Regions from separate parts of the Cohnella sp. GCM10020058 genome, predicted to be linked through region 2. Evidence: riboswitches for the same ligand, from Rfam matches in the RefSeq annotation. Region 2 holds a riboswitch; the other holds the start of a gene.
What was found. Region 2 has a riboswitch for cyclic di-AMP ahead of ACFSR7_RS01770 (HAD family hydrolase). Riboswitches for the same ligand answer to the same signal wherever they lie in the genome.
Positions count from the first base shown of each region.

Region 1 (7,716 bases), on a different contig from region 2:
GGCGGAGTGCTGGGCGACGGCGTAGACGATATTCTGTTCGGCCTGTTCGATGAAAAAGATCAATGGCAACGGATGACCGTGCGGTCCGGCAACACGATTCGAAGCGCGTCATACAAGTTAGGCCCTAGCGGTTCTTCTCCCTCTACCGGTATGTTTTCTGGATTGGCAGTCGGTACGCTGGCGCTGGCTCAGAGCGCGAAGGAAGGCGTGTTCACGCTGGTCGCGACAAGTACTGAAGCGACGACGATTACGACGTACGGAGACTACGAAGGCGTCGGCTTCAGTCCGATCGTCTCGGTCTCCTCGCCGCTGAATGTTTGCCCGATCGTCGTGGATACGAACACCGGCAACCCGGGCACAGGCTCGCCAGGCACCGGTGCACCTGGAACCGGCACTCCCGGAACCAGTACTCCCGGAACGGGCACGCCGGGTACCGGCGCATCCGGTGGAAGCGCGACTGCCGACGATGCCGACGATGAGACGAAGGTTCAGGACGGGACGATCAAGCTCTCCGGCAACGATCTGAAGTCCTCACAGGAAGCCGGTGCCGACGGACGCTCGATTTCAATCGTCGAGCCCGACGCCGACAAGCTGAAGCAAGCGCTCAAGCTGGCGGACGGGCAGACGGCATCTGCCGGTACGGCGCTCAAGCTCGTCCTGCCTGTCGGCACAGGCGGAGACGGCATTAAGGTACGGTTGCCGTCCGCGGCGCTCGCGGCCGCGTCTGTCCAATCCTCGGGCTTGACGCTTGTGGTACAGACTGACAAAGTCTCGTACGAGATTCCCGTCAAGCTGCTTAGCGGCTCGCTGCTGGCGCAAGCCTGGGGAACGGCAGCAGTCCCTGACGATCTGCAGCTCGAGTTCGGCGTCGTCAAGTCTGCGCAATCAGAGCAGGCGAAGTCCCGGCAAATGCTGCGAACGGACGGCTATGCAGCCTTGTCCGACTTCCTCGACTTCACGATCGAGCTGGCTTCCGGCGGGAAGAAAAAAGAGCTGAAAAACTTTAACGGCATTTATGTCACCAAACGGGTAAGTATCGACGCTCCCAAGACGACAGGGGAAGTAACTGCGCTGACCTTGGACACCGTCACCGGACAGCTCGTATTCGTCCCTGCGGCGATCACCGTTTCCGAGGGCCGGTTGACTGCGGCGATCCGGACGCCGCACAACAGCGTGTATGTGCTGGCGCAGGCAGTCAAGTCGTTCGCTGACATTGCGGTCCACACGGATCGTGCCGCGATCGAGAAAATGGCGTCCAGGAAGCTCGTGCTCGGCGCCGGATCGGGACAGTTCCAGCCGGACCGAACAGTGACGAGAGCCGAGTTCGCCGCTCTCCTCGCGAGAGCGCTCGGTCTGCAGACACTGCCGGCAGCGTTCTCGTTCGCCGATGTGAAGGCCGGCGCCTGGTATGGCGCTCCGGTGACGACGGCAGTGAGCGCGGGGCTAATCTCGGGCTACGGCAACGGGAGTTTCGGTCCGGGCGGCGTCATCAAGCGCCAGGAGATGGCGGTCATGCTGGGCAGAGCGATCGCTTATGCGGGCGGATTGCCGAAAATTGCGGGGCAGGCAGGCTCCGGCGCTTCTGCCGATGCGGCGAAAATTCCTGCATGGGCTGCCGCCGACGCGCAGGCACTGCTCGCTGCGGGCATCATGCAGAACAGAGCGGACGGCTCATTCGCTCCTGCCGCGCCGGTTACCAGGGCCGAAGCCACCGTATCGCTCATGCGCATGCTGGAGAATCTGCAACTCATTTAAAAGGGATGCATACAACACCCCTCGTCCTCCCGTTTGGCGGGAGGCGGGGTTATTTTTTTTAATTCGTTTCAAATACTCGGGCATCCGAGACAGCAGAAACCTCAATAAATCGAGCGCGAATGTGCGCGGCTGAGATAATGCAAGAGCCGCATGAATGTAACCGTTCTCTTCGTAGGTTAACCGGCCGCCGCGCTGTTTCATCCCCTTCGGCGGCAGTTTACATGAAGATGGAACGTAACGTATGATTCATTTCGTGATTTAACATCCTAATCGCTGAATCCCGCAGATGCGGGAACGGGGGAACCAACCGGGTGCCGCGCATGCACGCCCAGGGGTGAATCGCTTGGCTTTTGCCAAGCGTAGGGCTGCTTGCCGAGCCCGAATCCGACAGCTAACCTCGCAAGCGTCCGGAAGAGGAGCCTGCGCCGCTATTCGCTTAAGAATAAGCTGCGGGAGATCCTTTCCTGCGGCTTTTTTTGATGCCCGTCAGCGGTGCCGGCACAGCAAAGGAGATAACCCCATGGTCAGCAAAGTTAAACGGCTTCTGATCGGCAGACCGATGAAAAGCGCGGAGATCGAGGGCGCCAAGCTGGGCAAATTCAAGGCGCTTGCCGTCTTGTCGTCCGATGCGCTATCGTCCGTGGCGTACGGCACGGAGCAGATTTTGATCGTCCTCATGGCGGCGGGCTTCGCGGCCGTCTGGTACTCGGTGCCGATCTCGCTGGCGGTGCTCGGCCTTTTATTTATTCTCATCCTGTCTTACCGCCAGACCATTTATGCCTATCCGGCCGGCGGCGGCGCCTACATCGTGGCCAAGGACAATCTCGGCGTCTCGACGGGACTCCTGGCCGGCGGCTCGCTGCTGGTCGATTATATATTGACCGTCGCGGTCAGCTCGTCCGCCGGCACGGATGCGATCACGTCGGCTTTTCCTTCGCTGCACGAACACCGCGTTCTGATCGCGCTCGTCATCATCCTTATTCTGACCGTCATGAACCTTCGCGGCTTGACCGAGTCCGCCTCCGTGCTCGCGACGCCGATCTACTTATTCGTCGTAGCGATCTTCGTGCTCATCGCTGCCGGCATCGTCAAGTACGCAACGGGCAGCGCGCCCGCTCACGTGCCGGAATTCGGCGCCGCCGTGTCTAACGTCAGTCTCTTCCTGCTCCTCAAGGCATTCAGCTCGGGCTGCTCCGCGCTCACAGGCGTCGAAGCCGTATCCAATGCCATTCCCAACTTCAAAAAGCCGGCCGAGCGCAACGCCGCCGCCACGCTGATCATGATGGGCACGATTCTGGGCGCGATGTTTATCGGCATCAGCCTGCTCGCTTATTGGTACGGCGTCGCGCCGGACGAAAAGCAGACGGTCGTCTCGCAAATCGCCGAATCGACCTTCGGTCGAGGTACGATCTATTACGTCATCCAGGCGCTGACCGCGCTGATTCTGGTGCTGGCGGCGAATACGGCGTACTCCGCGTTCCCGCTGCTGGCGTTCATGCTGGCCAAGGACAAATACATGCCGCACGCCTTCATGGTTCGCGGAGACCGGCTCGGTTACTCCAACGGCATCATTTTCCTCGGCGTGTTCTCGGCGCTGCTGGTCATCATTTTCCACGGCAACACCGAAAACCTGATCCCGCTCTACGCGGTCGGCGTCTTCATCCCGTTCACGCTGTCGCAGCTCGGCATGATGGTGCGCTGGATCCGGCTACGCCCGCAAGGCTGGATGACGCGCCTGCTTGTCAATACGATCGGCATGCTGACGACGCTGAGCATCACGCTCATCTTTATTTTCACCAAGTTCACGCATGTGTGGATGGTGTTCGTGTTCCTGCCGGTCGTCATGTGGACGTTCTTCGCCATCGCACGCCATTACCGCAATACTGCCGACGAGCTGCGCATCGATCCGGCCAAGGAGAAGCCGTGCATCAAGGGCAGCACGATCGTCGTGCCGGTCGCGGGGGTCACCCGCGTCGTCATGAATTCGCTCAGCTACGCCAAGTCGCTGACCGACAACGTCGTCGCCGTCTATGTCGGCTTTGACGACGAGGAGATCGAGCGCATGGAAAAAAGATGGGCCGACTGGGATCCCGGCGTCCGGCTCATCACGCTCAGATCAAGCTATCGCAGCATTATCCGCCCGATTATGAAGTTCATCGACACGATCGAGTGGAAAACCGCCGAGACCGACCATATCACCGTCCTCATCCCGCAGTTTATCGCCAAGCACTGGTGGCAGCACATTTTGCACAATCAGTCGAGCCTGCTGCTTCGCGCTTACCTTTACAATCAAAAGGACGTCATCATCGCGACCGTGCCTTACCATCTGCGTCGTTAACGTCCGAAGAGCGCATGCGATCCGTCTCGTCCGTGATTTTGCGGGCGAGATTTTTTGGTTTTCGGCCTCATAAGAATCGTAGTTCCGCACACACATCTCATAGGAATGTACATCGTCGGACATGTATGTAAGCGCTTATAATTTAAAGGAAGCATCATCCATATACGGGAGGAGGAGGTTCGCAGCTCCGTGAACTTAGTCAGGCGCCACTGATCAGCCGCTCAAGTCGGAAGAGACCGGAATTTCGAGTTATCCATTTAAAAGGAGGCAGATGATGTTCATGCAACTGCATACGGGGAAACGGAAGCCGTGGACGGCTTCTTTGCTGGCTCTCGCGCTGATGGCCGGACTGTTCGCCAACCTGGCCGGGCTTCAAGCATCCAAGGCCTATGCGGACGGCCCGAATCTGGCGGCGAACAAACCTGTGACCGCGAGCTCATACGCGGATGTGTATCAAGCGGGCAATGCCGTAGACGGCAACGCCGGCACCTACTGGGAGAGCGCGAACAACGCCTTTCCGCAATGGATCCGGGTTGACCTGGGAGCAGCCTCGACGATTAATCAGGTCGTTCTGAAGCTGCCGTCCGGATGGGGGACGCGCTCGCAGACTTTGTCCGTGCAGGGCAGTCTGAACGACTCGGCGTACAGCACGCTCGCGTCGTCCGCTTCGTATTCGTTTAACCCGGCAACCGGCAATGCGGTGACGATCAGCTTCGCCGCCGCCAGCACGCGCTACGTCAAGGTCAACATCACGGCCAACAGCGCCTGGCCGGCCGGTCAGGTATCCGAGTTCGAGGTGTACGGAACCGTCTCGCCGCCGGCCAATAATGTGTATGAAGCCGAAGCAGCCGCGCTGTCCGGCGGAGCCAAAGTAAACACGGACCATCCCGGTTATACGGGGACGGGATTCGTGGACGGCTATTGGACGCAGGGCGCACAGACGCAGTTCACCGTTAATGCCGCAGCCGCCGGCAACTACGCGGTCGCGCTCAAGTACGGCAACGCGAACGGCGCGGCCAGAACGCTGAGCGTCTACGTGAACGGCACGAAAGTCAAGCAGACGACGCTCGCGAATCTCGCCAACTGGGATACTTGGGGAACCCAATCCGAGACGTTTGCGCTCAATGCGGGCAGCAATACGATTGCCTATAAGTACGACGCGACCGACTCCGGCAACGTTAACGTGGACCAAATCGCGCTGACTGCGGTGTCCGCTACGCCGACGCCGACGGCCACCCCGACCGCAACGCCAACGGCGACGCCTACTGCAACGCCAACCGCAACGCCAACGGCGACCCCAACCGCCACGCCTACTGCCACGCCGACAGCTACGCCAACCTCTACGCCTCCGCCAACCGGCTCCAACCTGGCGCAGGGCAAGCCAATCACCGCTTCCTCGGTTAACTGGACATATGTTGCAACCAACGCCAACGACGGTAGCACCGCGACTTACTGGGAAAGCAACGCGAATAGCTATCCCGCCACGCTGACCGTCTCGCTCGGCGCCAACGCCAGCATCTCGCAGATTGTACTGAAGCTCAGTCCGGACAGCGCCTGGGCGACGCGCACGCAGACGCTCCAGGTACTGGGCCGCGACCAGAACGCGACGACATTCAACAACCTGGTTTCGTCCGCGCAATATACGTTTAACCCGGCAACCGGCAACACGGTCACCATCCCCGTGAGCGCTACCGCCAGCGACGTGCAGCTGAAATTTACGGCCAACACGGGCGCGACGGGCGGACAGGTGGCCGAATTCCAGGTTATCGGCGTACCCGCGCCGAATCCGGATCTGACCGTGACGGGCCTATCCTGGACGCCGTCCGCGCCTGTCGAGACGGATAGCGTCAGCCTGACAGCCACCGTTAAAAACATCGGCACGTTGGCCTCCGCGGCGACGACCGTCAACTTCTACCTGGGCACGACCAAGGTAGGCACGGCGAACGTGGGCGCGCTCTCGGCAGGCGCTCAAGCCAACGTCAGCGTCAGCATCGGAGCGAAGGATGCAGGCAGCTACGCCGTCTCGGCCAAGGTCGACGAAGACAACGCCGTCATCGAGCAAAACGAGAACAACAACAGCTACACAGGCGCTTCCAACCTGACGGTCAGCCCGGTTCAGAGCTCGGATCTGGTCGCCACGTCGGTCAGCTGGAGCCCGAGCAATCCGGCTGCGGGCAATACGACGAACTTCTCCGTCATCCTTAAAAATCAGGGCTCGATCGCTTCGGCCGCCGGCGCGCACGCCGTCACGCTGACGCTGACGGACGCCACGACCAACGCGGTCGTGAAGACGCTGACCGCCAGCTACACCGGCACGCTCGCCGCAGGCGCATCCAGTCCGTCTATCGCCCTCGGCAGCTGGACCGCGGCGAACGGCAAGTACAACGTCAAGCTCCAGATCGCAGCCGACGGCAACGAATTGTCCGTCAAGCAAGCGAACAACGTCTCCACGCAGCCGTTGTTCGTCGGTCGCGGCGCGAACATGCCGTTCGACATGTACGAGGCCGAGGACGGCACGATCGGCGGCGGCGCAGCCGTCGTCGGGCCGAACCGCAACATTGGCGACCTTGCCGGCGAAGCTTCCGGCCGCAAGGCGGTTACGCTGAACGCGACGGGCAGCTACGTGCAGTTCACGACCAAGGCGAGCACCAACACGCTGGTCGCCCGCTTCTCCATCCCGGACGCGCCGGGCGGCGACGGCATCAACGCGACGCTGAACGTCTACGTCAACGGCACGTTCGCCAAGGCGATCGACCTGACGTCCAGGTACGCCTGGCTGTACGGCTCCGAGACCGCGCCGGGCAACAGCCCGGGCTCCGGCTCGCCGCGCCACATCTATGACGAAGCGAACCTCATGTTTGATACGACGATCCCTGCGGGCAGCACGATTCGGCTGCAGAAGGACGCGGCCAACACGACGAACTACGCCATCGACTTCGTCAGCCTCGAGCAGGTGTCGCCGATCGCGAATCCCGATCCTGCCAAGTATGTCGTGCCGATGGGCTTCACGCACCAGGATGTGCAAAACGCGCTCGACAAGGCGCGGATGGACACGACCGGCACCTACGTCGGCGTCTATCTGCCGGCGGGTACGTATACGACGTCGAACAAGTTCCAGGTGTACGGCAAGCCGATCAAGGTAATCGGCGCCGGTCCTTGGTATACGCGCTTCGTCGCGCCGTCGAACCAGTCCAACACCGACATCGGCTTCTCGGCGACGTCCACGGCGAACGGCTCCACCTTTGCCAACTTCGCCTACTTCGGCAACTATACGTCCCGGATCGACGGACCGGGCAAGGTGTTCGACTTCTCCAACGTCGCCAACATCACGATCGACAACATCTGGACCGAGCACATGGTGTGCATGTACTGGGGCGCCAACACGGACTACATGACGATTAAAAACTCGCGCATTCGCGACACGTTCGCAGACGGCATCAACATGACGAACGGCAGCACGAACAACCTGATCTCCAACAACGAAGCGCGTGCGACGGGAGACGATAGCTTTGCGCTGTTCTCTGCGATCGACGCGGGCGGCGCGGACGAGAAGGACAACATTTTCGAAAACCTGACGTCCATCCTCACCTGGCGCGCGGCCGGACTCGCGGTGTATGGCGGAT
Region 1 is NZ_JBHUJV010000008.1:310,595-318,310, forward strand. Features, by position in the region: gene ACFSR7_RS13820 (M4 family metallopeptidase) at 1-1,755, shown strand, start outside; cyclic di-AMP (ydaO/yuaA leader) riboswitch at 2,017-2,176, shown strand; gene ACFSR7_RS13825 (APC family permease) at 2,276-4,093, shown strand; gene ACFSR7_RS13830 (galactose-binding domain-containing protein) at 4,368-7,716, shown strand, end outside.
Region 1: linked by a shared signal. The riboswitch ahead of ACFSR7_RS13825 (APC family permease) and the one ahead of ACFSR7_RS01770 (HAD family hydrolase) in region 2 are both predicted to bind cyclic di-AMP.

Region 2 (7,716 bases):
GCAGCCCGATGGGCCGATCAACGCGACGACCTGGCGATCGGGGAATGCCATGCTGACCTGCTTGATCGCCTGCTTTTCTCCATAGAAGACGGACAGGTCCTTCGTGTAAAAAGCGGGCGGCGGCGCGGCTTGCGTCCGCGCTGTCCCGCTCGCTTCGGGCTCGGACGGCGCCGTCTGCGGCTTCTCGGCAGGCACGGATGGCGCAGGAGTCGCCGAAGACTCGGGTTGCGCAAGCGGTGCGGAAGGCACAGGCGGCAAGGCGGTTCCCGCACTTACGCGCGGCGGGATCGGCGCGCCGGCGGCCGGGCGGGATGCGCGTTCGGCTTCTGTCTTATCGGTCGCGATCGTACTCACGATGAATTCCTCCTTTAAGGTTCCGGGTGGTCGGACGCGGCGGGGCTTAGCGTCCCGCCGTCAGCTTGCGGTACAGCGCGCGTCCGAACCAGCGGGCGCCCAGATTGAAGAGCAGCACGGTGATGACGAGCACGGCCGATGCGCCTGCGGCGATCTGTGCGGCGTCCGGCGCGAGGCCTTCGCTGTTAACCTTCCAGATGTGCACGGCCAGCGTCTCTGCCGGACGGAACGGATTGAGCGGCGACGTGTGGTGCAGCGGATTCCAGTCCGTGAAGTCGAGGCGGGGCGAGCTCATGCCGGCCGTGAACAGCAACGCGGCGGCTTCGCCGAATACGCGGCCTGCCGCGAGAATCGTGCCCGTAACGATGGCGGGCAGCGAGATCGGCAGCATAACCGTCGTGATCGTGCGCCAGCGGGACAGTCCGAGCGCAAGCCCGGCTTCCTTTTGCTCGCGCGGCACGGCGCGCAGCGCCTGCTCCGTAATCCGCACCATAAGCGGGAGGTTGAACACGGTCAGCGCGAGCGCGCCGGACATGAGCGAGAGCCCGAGGCCGAAGCGGTTGACGATAACCAAAAGTCCGAATAAGCCGACGACGATCGACGGGAAGGAAGACAGCACCTCGACGATCAGGCGGATGAAGGCGGTCAGCCGGTTCTGCTTGGCGTATTCGCTCATATAAATGCCGGCGCCGAGGCCGAGCGGCACCGTGATGATCATCGTCAGCACGAGCAGGAACAGCGAGTTGAACAGCTGCGGACCGATACCGCCGCCTGCGCGGATCGATTCGGGCGCGGAGGTGAGGAAGTGCCAGCTGATATGGCCGACGCCGCGGATGAGGAGATAGCCGAGCAGCGCGGCGAGCAGCACGATGATCAAAAAGCCGATGCCGACGATGACGCCGGTCATGATGCGGTCTACGGACTTGGCCTTCATGCGTGCTTCACTCTCCTCTCCAGCAGTCGTACGACGAATACGAACAAGAATGTCATGATCAGCAAAATGAGCGCGAGACTCCACAGTGCGTTGTTGTGCAACGAACCGCTCGTCGTGTTGCCCATCGACAACGTGATGATACTGGTCAGCGTCGCGGCGGATTGCGTCAGCGAGTGCGGGATGTGCGGCGCGTTGCCGATAACCATCTGCACGGCTAGCGCTTCGCCGAATGCGCGTGCGATGCCCAGTACGACGCCGGTCAAGAGCGACGGCAGCGTCGTCGGAATGACAAGCCTCGAGATCGTTTGCCAGCGGGTAGCGCCGAGCGCGTAGGAGCCTTCCTTAAGTCCGGCCGGCAAGCTGCGCAGCGCATCCGTCGCGACGGTCGTGATCGTCGGCAGGATCATGACGGACAGCACGATTGAGCCTGCCAGAATACCGACGCCCTGACCGGGAAAAATATCACGCAGGAACGGCACGATGACGCTCAGGCCGACGAAGCCGTAAACGACGGAGGGAACGCCGGCGAGCAATTCAATCGCAGGCTGCAAAATATTTTTGCCAACTTTGGGCATCATTTCGGTCATAAAGATTGCGGCGCATATGCCGAGCGGTGCGGCAATAATGGCGGCCAGCAGTGAAGTTGCGAATGAGCCGAACAGAAACGGCAGCGCGCCGAAGCGAGGCGTGTCCGCTTCCGGCGACCATTTGAGGCCGCCGAGCATCTCGCCGACGCTTACGCCCTGGCTCGCGAACGGCGTCAAACCTCTCGAAGCGATGAAGTAGACGATCGAAAAAATGATCACGATCAGCAGCAGCACGCAAAACATTACGTAACCTCTGCCGCGGAGTTCCTCAAGCTTGTGCTTCGGAAATTTGCCGCGTCCGTCCTTCGCGATGGCATCCGCCGCTTGGCGGGTTTGGGTCATGTTCATGCGAGCCTCTCCTTAACGTGGCAAGAGAGGCGCCCGTTTTCAGGTCCGCCTCTGCCGGCTATTCTTGTAAGTTATTTAATTATTTGTTGGTTACGTTGCCTTGCACGTCGCGCGTAACCTTCATGTCGCTAACCGGGATGTAGCCCAGATCCTTAACGTCGGTGCCTTGGATATCGTCGCTCAGCATGTAGTCGAGGAATGCCTTCAGTGCGCCGTCAGGCTCGCCCTTCGTGTACATGTGCTCGTAAGCCCATACCGGATAAGTGCCGGACGCTACGTTTTCAGCCGTTGCTTCTACGCCTTCGTACTTCAGCGCTTGGATCGTATCGTCGAGGTAGGACAGTGCCAGGTAGCCGATGGCGCCAGGCGTTTCGGAGACGAGCTTGCGAACCGTACCGGATGCATCTTCCGTGATCGAGTCAGGCAGATCTTCCGACTTCGCGCCGAGCGCGAAGTTTTCGAACGTTGCGCGCGTGCCGGAGCTTGCAGGACGGTTGACGAGGACGATCTTCTCATCCTTGCCGCCGACGTCTTTCCAGTTCGTTACTTTGCCGGTGAAGATGTCGACCAGCTGCGCCTTCGTCAGGTTGTCCACGCCTACGTCCTTGTTGGATACCGCTGCGATCGATACGACTGCGACTTGGTGATCGACGAGTTCCTTCGCCTTGTCAGCGTCGGCGTCCTTCAGCTTCTCTTCTGCGAATACGTCGGAGTTGCCGATTTGCACGGTGCCTTCTGCAACTTGGGACAGGCCGGCGCCGCTGCCGCCGCCGTTGACGGTGATCGTGACGTCCTTGTTGAGATCCATGAACTTCTTCGAAGCTTGATCGACCAGCGGTTGAAGCGCGGTCGAGCCCGCTGCGCTGAACGCGCCGCTGATGGCTGCGCTGGCAGGCGCGCTGGAGGATGCGCCGCTATTGCTTGCGTTATTGGAATTGTCGTTTTTGCCGCAAGCAGCGAGCGAGATGCCAAGCGCGAGCGTCGTCAGTACGAGCAGAGATTTTTTCAAGAGATAGAGCCCCTTTCAAATTGTGTTTATATTTGTTTTGCTCTCAAGCACATCTCTGATTCTAGCGACCATTCGTCAATCTTGTATTCGTGCATTGTTAACGCAATGTAAAAAATGTAGAACGTTAATATTTTTCTTCGGGAGATTCGTTCATTTGAACCGCGAGCTTGGCGACTTGCGCCGCGATCTGCTCCGACATGACCGACGCTTCGCGCGAAGCAACCGCGAGATGTTCCGTGCTCTTCGCATTTTCGGAGCTGCGCGTCCACAGCCGGTTAAACGTATTCTCCGCTTTGTGCACCTGCAGCAGTCCGCGATCGGCGCCTTCCTTGCCTTCGCGCACATGCGCGGCGGCGGCCGCGGCCGAAGCTGCCATCCCGTTCAGCTGTTCGCGAATCTGACTGGCCTGGGACTTGGTCTGATCGGCAAGCTGGCGTACTTCCTGCGCGACGACGGAAAAACCGAGGCCGTGCGAGCCGGCTCTTGCCGCTTCGATCTGCGCGTTGATCGCGAGCAGGTTGCACTGGTCGGCCAGCTGCGCGATGAGCTTGGCGATGCCGACCGTGTCCGACACGCTGGCGAGCAGCTCGTCCACCGATTTGGCCTGTCGTTCCGCCGTCTCCGTCCACAGGCGGAACAGCCCCAGCATCTCGGTCAGATCTTGCTGGCCATGCTCGGCCAGCTCTGCGACCTCAAGACTCCCCGTGCGTGATACCGACGCCTCGCCGGCGAGGCGATCGACCGCGCCCCGAATGTCGCGCAGCATCCGTTCGGCGCCGCGTACGGTCGACATCTGGCGTCCGGCGAGCTCGCGCCGGAGCAGCCTCGAGAGCTGCAGCATGTCGCTGACCGTAAGGACGCCTGTAAAGGCGCCGCCGCTCGTCATCATGACCGCATCGTAGATCCGCTCCTCGTCCCGCGACATCGCGCGGTCGATCAGCTCCTGCGGCGACAGGTCGGTCTCGGCGATCATCGCCTTGCTATCCATCAGCTTGGTTACGGGCTTGTCCGCGAACAGCGGCATGCCGTACAGCGAGCCGATCAACTTAAAGAAGCGATGCCGCATGACGATTCCCGCAGGTTCGCCGGTCGCCTTCACGACAGCGACGCACTCGAGCTCATGGCGTCTGCGGAACAGCTCGGCCATCTCGCCGCAAGTCTGCTCCGGCGACACCTGCGGGCAGGAACGAATCCACTCCGCAAGCGCGACGGACGGATAATGTTTGGCGAATTCCGCGGGTTCGGCTTTGTTTACGGCCGCAATCTCCGGAAGCTGCGTGCTTCGTTCTTCCGTTTTTAAGCGGGGCGCCTCGTCGGCCGCCCGGGATTTCGTCTTTTCTAATAGAAGCAAACTCATGCTCCCAGCCCCTTATCCGCTATTCTTGACCCGCTCAGTTTATCAGCGGCTTGTCAACACGGCGTTAGAGGAACAATGGAGAAATGTAAATTATCCCTTTTTTAACGAACTTCGCGATGACAGCGAATTCATTTTGAATGACACCGCATACATCGTTTAACCAAACTTGACAGCCTTTGGATGGACCTTTAACATGGACGTAAGCTTAGTTTCCGGCACGGCCGGAGAGCGGGGGAACCACGTTTTGGGGCGAATCGAGACAGGATCGCAGGAGATCCGGTCAGTAGGGTACCATCTTACCCGAGTCCGTCAGCTAACCTCGTCAGCGTTTGAAGATGGGTCCATTTGATTTTCTAAATTTCATTTAGAATCCGCGGCCCTTCAGGTTTGAAGGGTCTTTTTTATTTTCTGCCAGCGGCCCATCGCCGGCGTCCCCCCTCTCGCCGTTGTTCGGAAGAGCAGAACAACTCCATGGAGGGATTTGAAACTTATGACTATCGCATCGCAAACAAAAGCTGTTATTTTCGATTTTGACGGTACGATCCTCGACACCGAGACTGCATGGTACGAAGCTTTTAAGTCCGCATACCGGGAGTACGAGGTGGACTTGTCCCTGGACATGTACGCCGGCTGCATCGGCACGAGCCTCCACAAGTTTAACCCCTACGAATATTTGATCACCGATCTCAAGCTGCCGATCGACCCGGATTTATTCCGCGAGTCGGTGCACGAGCTGCACGGCAAGTTGATGGAACGCGAACAAATGCGACCCGGCGTTCTTCATTTCCTCAATAGCGCGAAGGCGGCCGGACTCAAGATTGGACTTGCTTCGAGCTCCCGCAGAGAATGGGTCGAGACCCATCTGAAGAAGCTGGGAATCCTCGATTACTTCGACTGCATCCGCACCGCGGACGACGTCAGCGAGGTGAAGCCGAGTCCGGAGCTTTATATGCAAGCGCTGCGTGCGCTCGGCGTGTCCGCCCTCGAGGCGATCGCGATCGAAGATTCCCCTAACGGCGCCAAAGCCGCCGAAGACGCAGGCATCCGCTGCATCGTAACGCCTAATCCGTTGACCAAGCGCCTTGAATTCGGCGACTGCCTTCGCCGGGTCGAATCGCTGCTGGAGCTGGATTTTCATCGCATCGTCAACGAGGCGGTTGCCGGCTGATCCGTTATGTTTTCGCAATATTCTTACTATTATTCTAAAAATGAAAAAGGGGCGAGGTCATTTGAGTGTTCGCGATGAAACTGTCGCTGCAAGGCATACTGAACGAGTATCCGCGCGGGCTTACCCGCGTCCGCGCAATCAAAAGCCGCTGGCCGTGCACTTCGGTGCCAGCAACATCGGACGGGGATTTATCGGCATGCAGCTGTCGAAGTCGGGTTACGAAGTGTGCTTCGTCGCCCGCAACGAGACGCAGATTGCCCGGCTGAAGCAGCAGCAGCAATATACCGTGACCTACGCGGACGAATCCGAACAGACCGAAGTTGTTCGCAACGTTACCGCCGTTCACATCAAGAACGGCGAGGAGGTCAAGCGCCGTATTTTGAACGCAGATATTTTGACCACGGCCGTAGGCGTGGCTTCGCTGCCGGCGATCGCCGCAACGATCGCTGCAGCCTTGGAGCGCAGATTGGCGACGCACAGCCATCCGCTGTATATTATCGCATGTGAAAATGCGGTCAGAGGCAGTACCCAGCTTAAAAAGCACATTTATGAAAATCTGTCCGCCAAAGGCCGCGCCCGCGCAGACCGCAGCGTCATTTTCCCCGATTCCATGATCGACCGCATCGTTCCCGCACAGCCGAGCGACGATCCGCTTGCCATCAAGGTCGAGCCCTTCTACGAATGGATTATCGACCGCAAACCGCTGCGGCCTGACTTTCGCCGCATCCGCGGCGCCATTTTTGCCGACAAGCTCGAACCTTATATGGCGCGCAAGCTGTACACGGTGAACACAGGGCATTGTGTGGCCGCTTATCTGGGGCATAGGGCTGGTTGCCATACGCTCCAAGAAGTGCTGAAGCGCGCGCCGCTGCGTCGCAAGGTCCAACAGACGCTGGAGGAGACCGGAGAGCTGCTCGTCCGTAAATACGGTCTGGACCGCGACGAGCATCGCCTTTATATCGACAAAACGCTGGAGCGCTTCGCCAATCCGGCGATTGTAGACGACGTCACGCGGGTCGCGCGCTCGCCGCTGCGCAAGCTGTCGCGCGGCGAACGAATCGTCCGCCCGCTGCTGGAGGCGCACGAGCTCGGACTGGCGGTCCCCCATCTGACCGTTGCAGCGGCTGCGGCGATTTTGTACCGGTACGCCGGCGACCCCGAGTCCGTTCAGCTGCAGGATGCGCTGCGCGCAAACGGATTGTCCGCCTTCATCGCGCAGCACATGGGCATTCCGGCCCGGCATGCGCTTCATGCCGAGCTTGTCGCGGCGGTAGGCGAGCTGCGCACGCATAGCTTGAGCTGCGTAAATAGCGTAAATAGCGCAAATAGCTAGCACGTTAAAAGGAGCTGCCCAGGCAGTCCGCTCGATGCGGACTTTCAGGCAGCTCCTCGCGTATATGTCGGCGGCTTTCCGTTCAACCTATCGGTTGTCCACCTTTTCCGGGTACAGATCGTGATTCAGCAGCCGATGCTCGGCCATCGCCTCGTATTTGGTGCCAGGCTGTCCCCAGTTGCAGTAAGGATCGATGGAGATGCCGCCTCTCGGCGTAAACTTGCCCCATACTTCGATATACCGCGGCGCCATCAGTTCGATAAGATCGTTCATAATAATGTTCATGCAGTCCTCGTGAAAATCGCCGTGGTTGCGGAAGCTGAACAAGTACAGCTTGAGCGACTTGCTCTCCACCATCTTCACATCCGGAATGTACGAGATATAAATCGTTGCAAAATCCGGCTGCCCGGTCATCGGGCAAAGGCTTGTAAATTCGGGACAGTTGAATTTGACGAAGTAGTCCCGGCCCGGATGCTTGTTGTCGAACGATTCCAGCACCTCGGGCGCGTACGTGCTTGCGTATGCAGTGCCCTGGTTGCCGAGGAGCGATACGCCCGCCAGCTCTTCTTTGCTTCTTCCCGCCATCGTTGCGGCCTCCTTATACGCCTTTTTTGTTCCCCCAGATC
Region 2 is NZ_JBHUJV010000001.1:424,351-432,066, reverse strand. Features, by position in the region: gene pstB (phosphate ABC transporter ATP-binding protein PstB) at 1-96, opposite strand, end outside; gene pstA (phosphate ABC transporter permease PstA) at 401-1,288, opposite strand; gene pstC (phosphate ABC transporter permease subunit PstC) at 1,285-2,217, opposite strand; gene ACFSR7_RS01780 (PstS family phosphate ABC transporter substrate-binding protein) at 2,303-3,232, opposite strand; gene ACFSR7_RS01775 (methyl-accepting chemotaxis protein) at 3,357-4,589, opposite strand; cyclic di-AMP (ydaO/yuaA leader) riboswitch at 4,782-4,933, shown strand; gene ACFSR7_RS01770 (HAD family hydrolase) at 5,080-5,757, shown strand; gene ACFSR7_RS01765 (mannitol-1-phosphate 5-dehydrogenase) at 5,819-7,090, shown strand; gene queF (preQ(1) synthase) at 7,178-7,675, opposite strand; gene queE (7-carboxy-7-deazaguanine synthase QueE) at 7,689-7,716, opposite strand, start outside.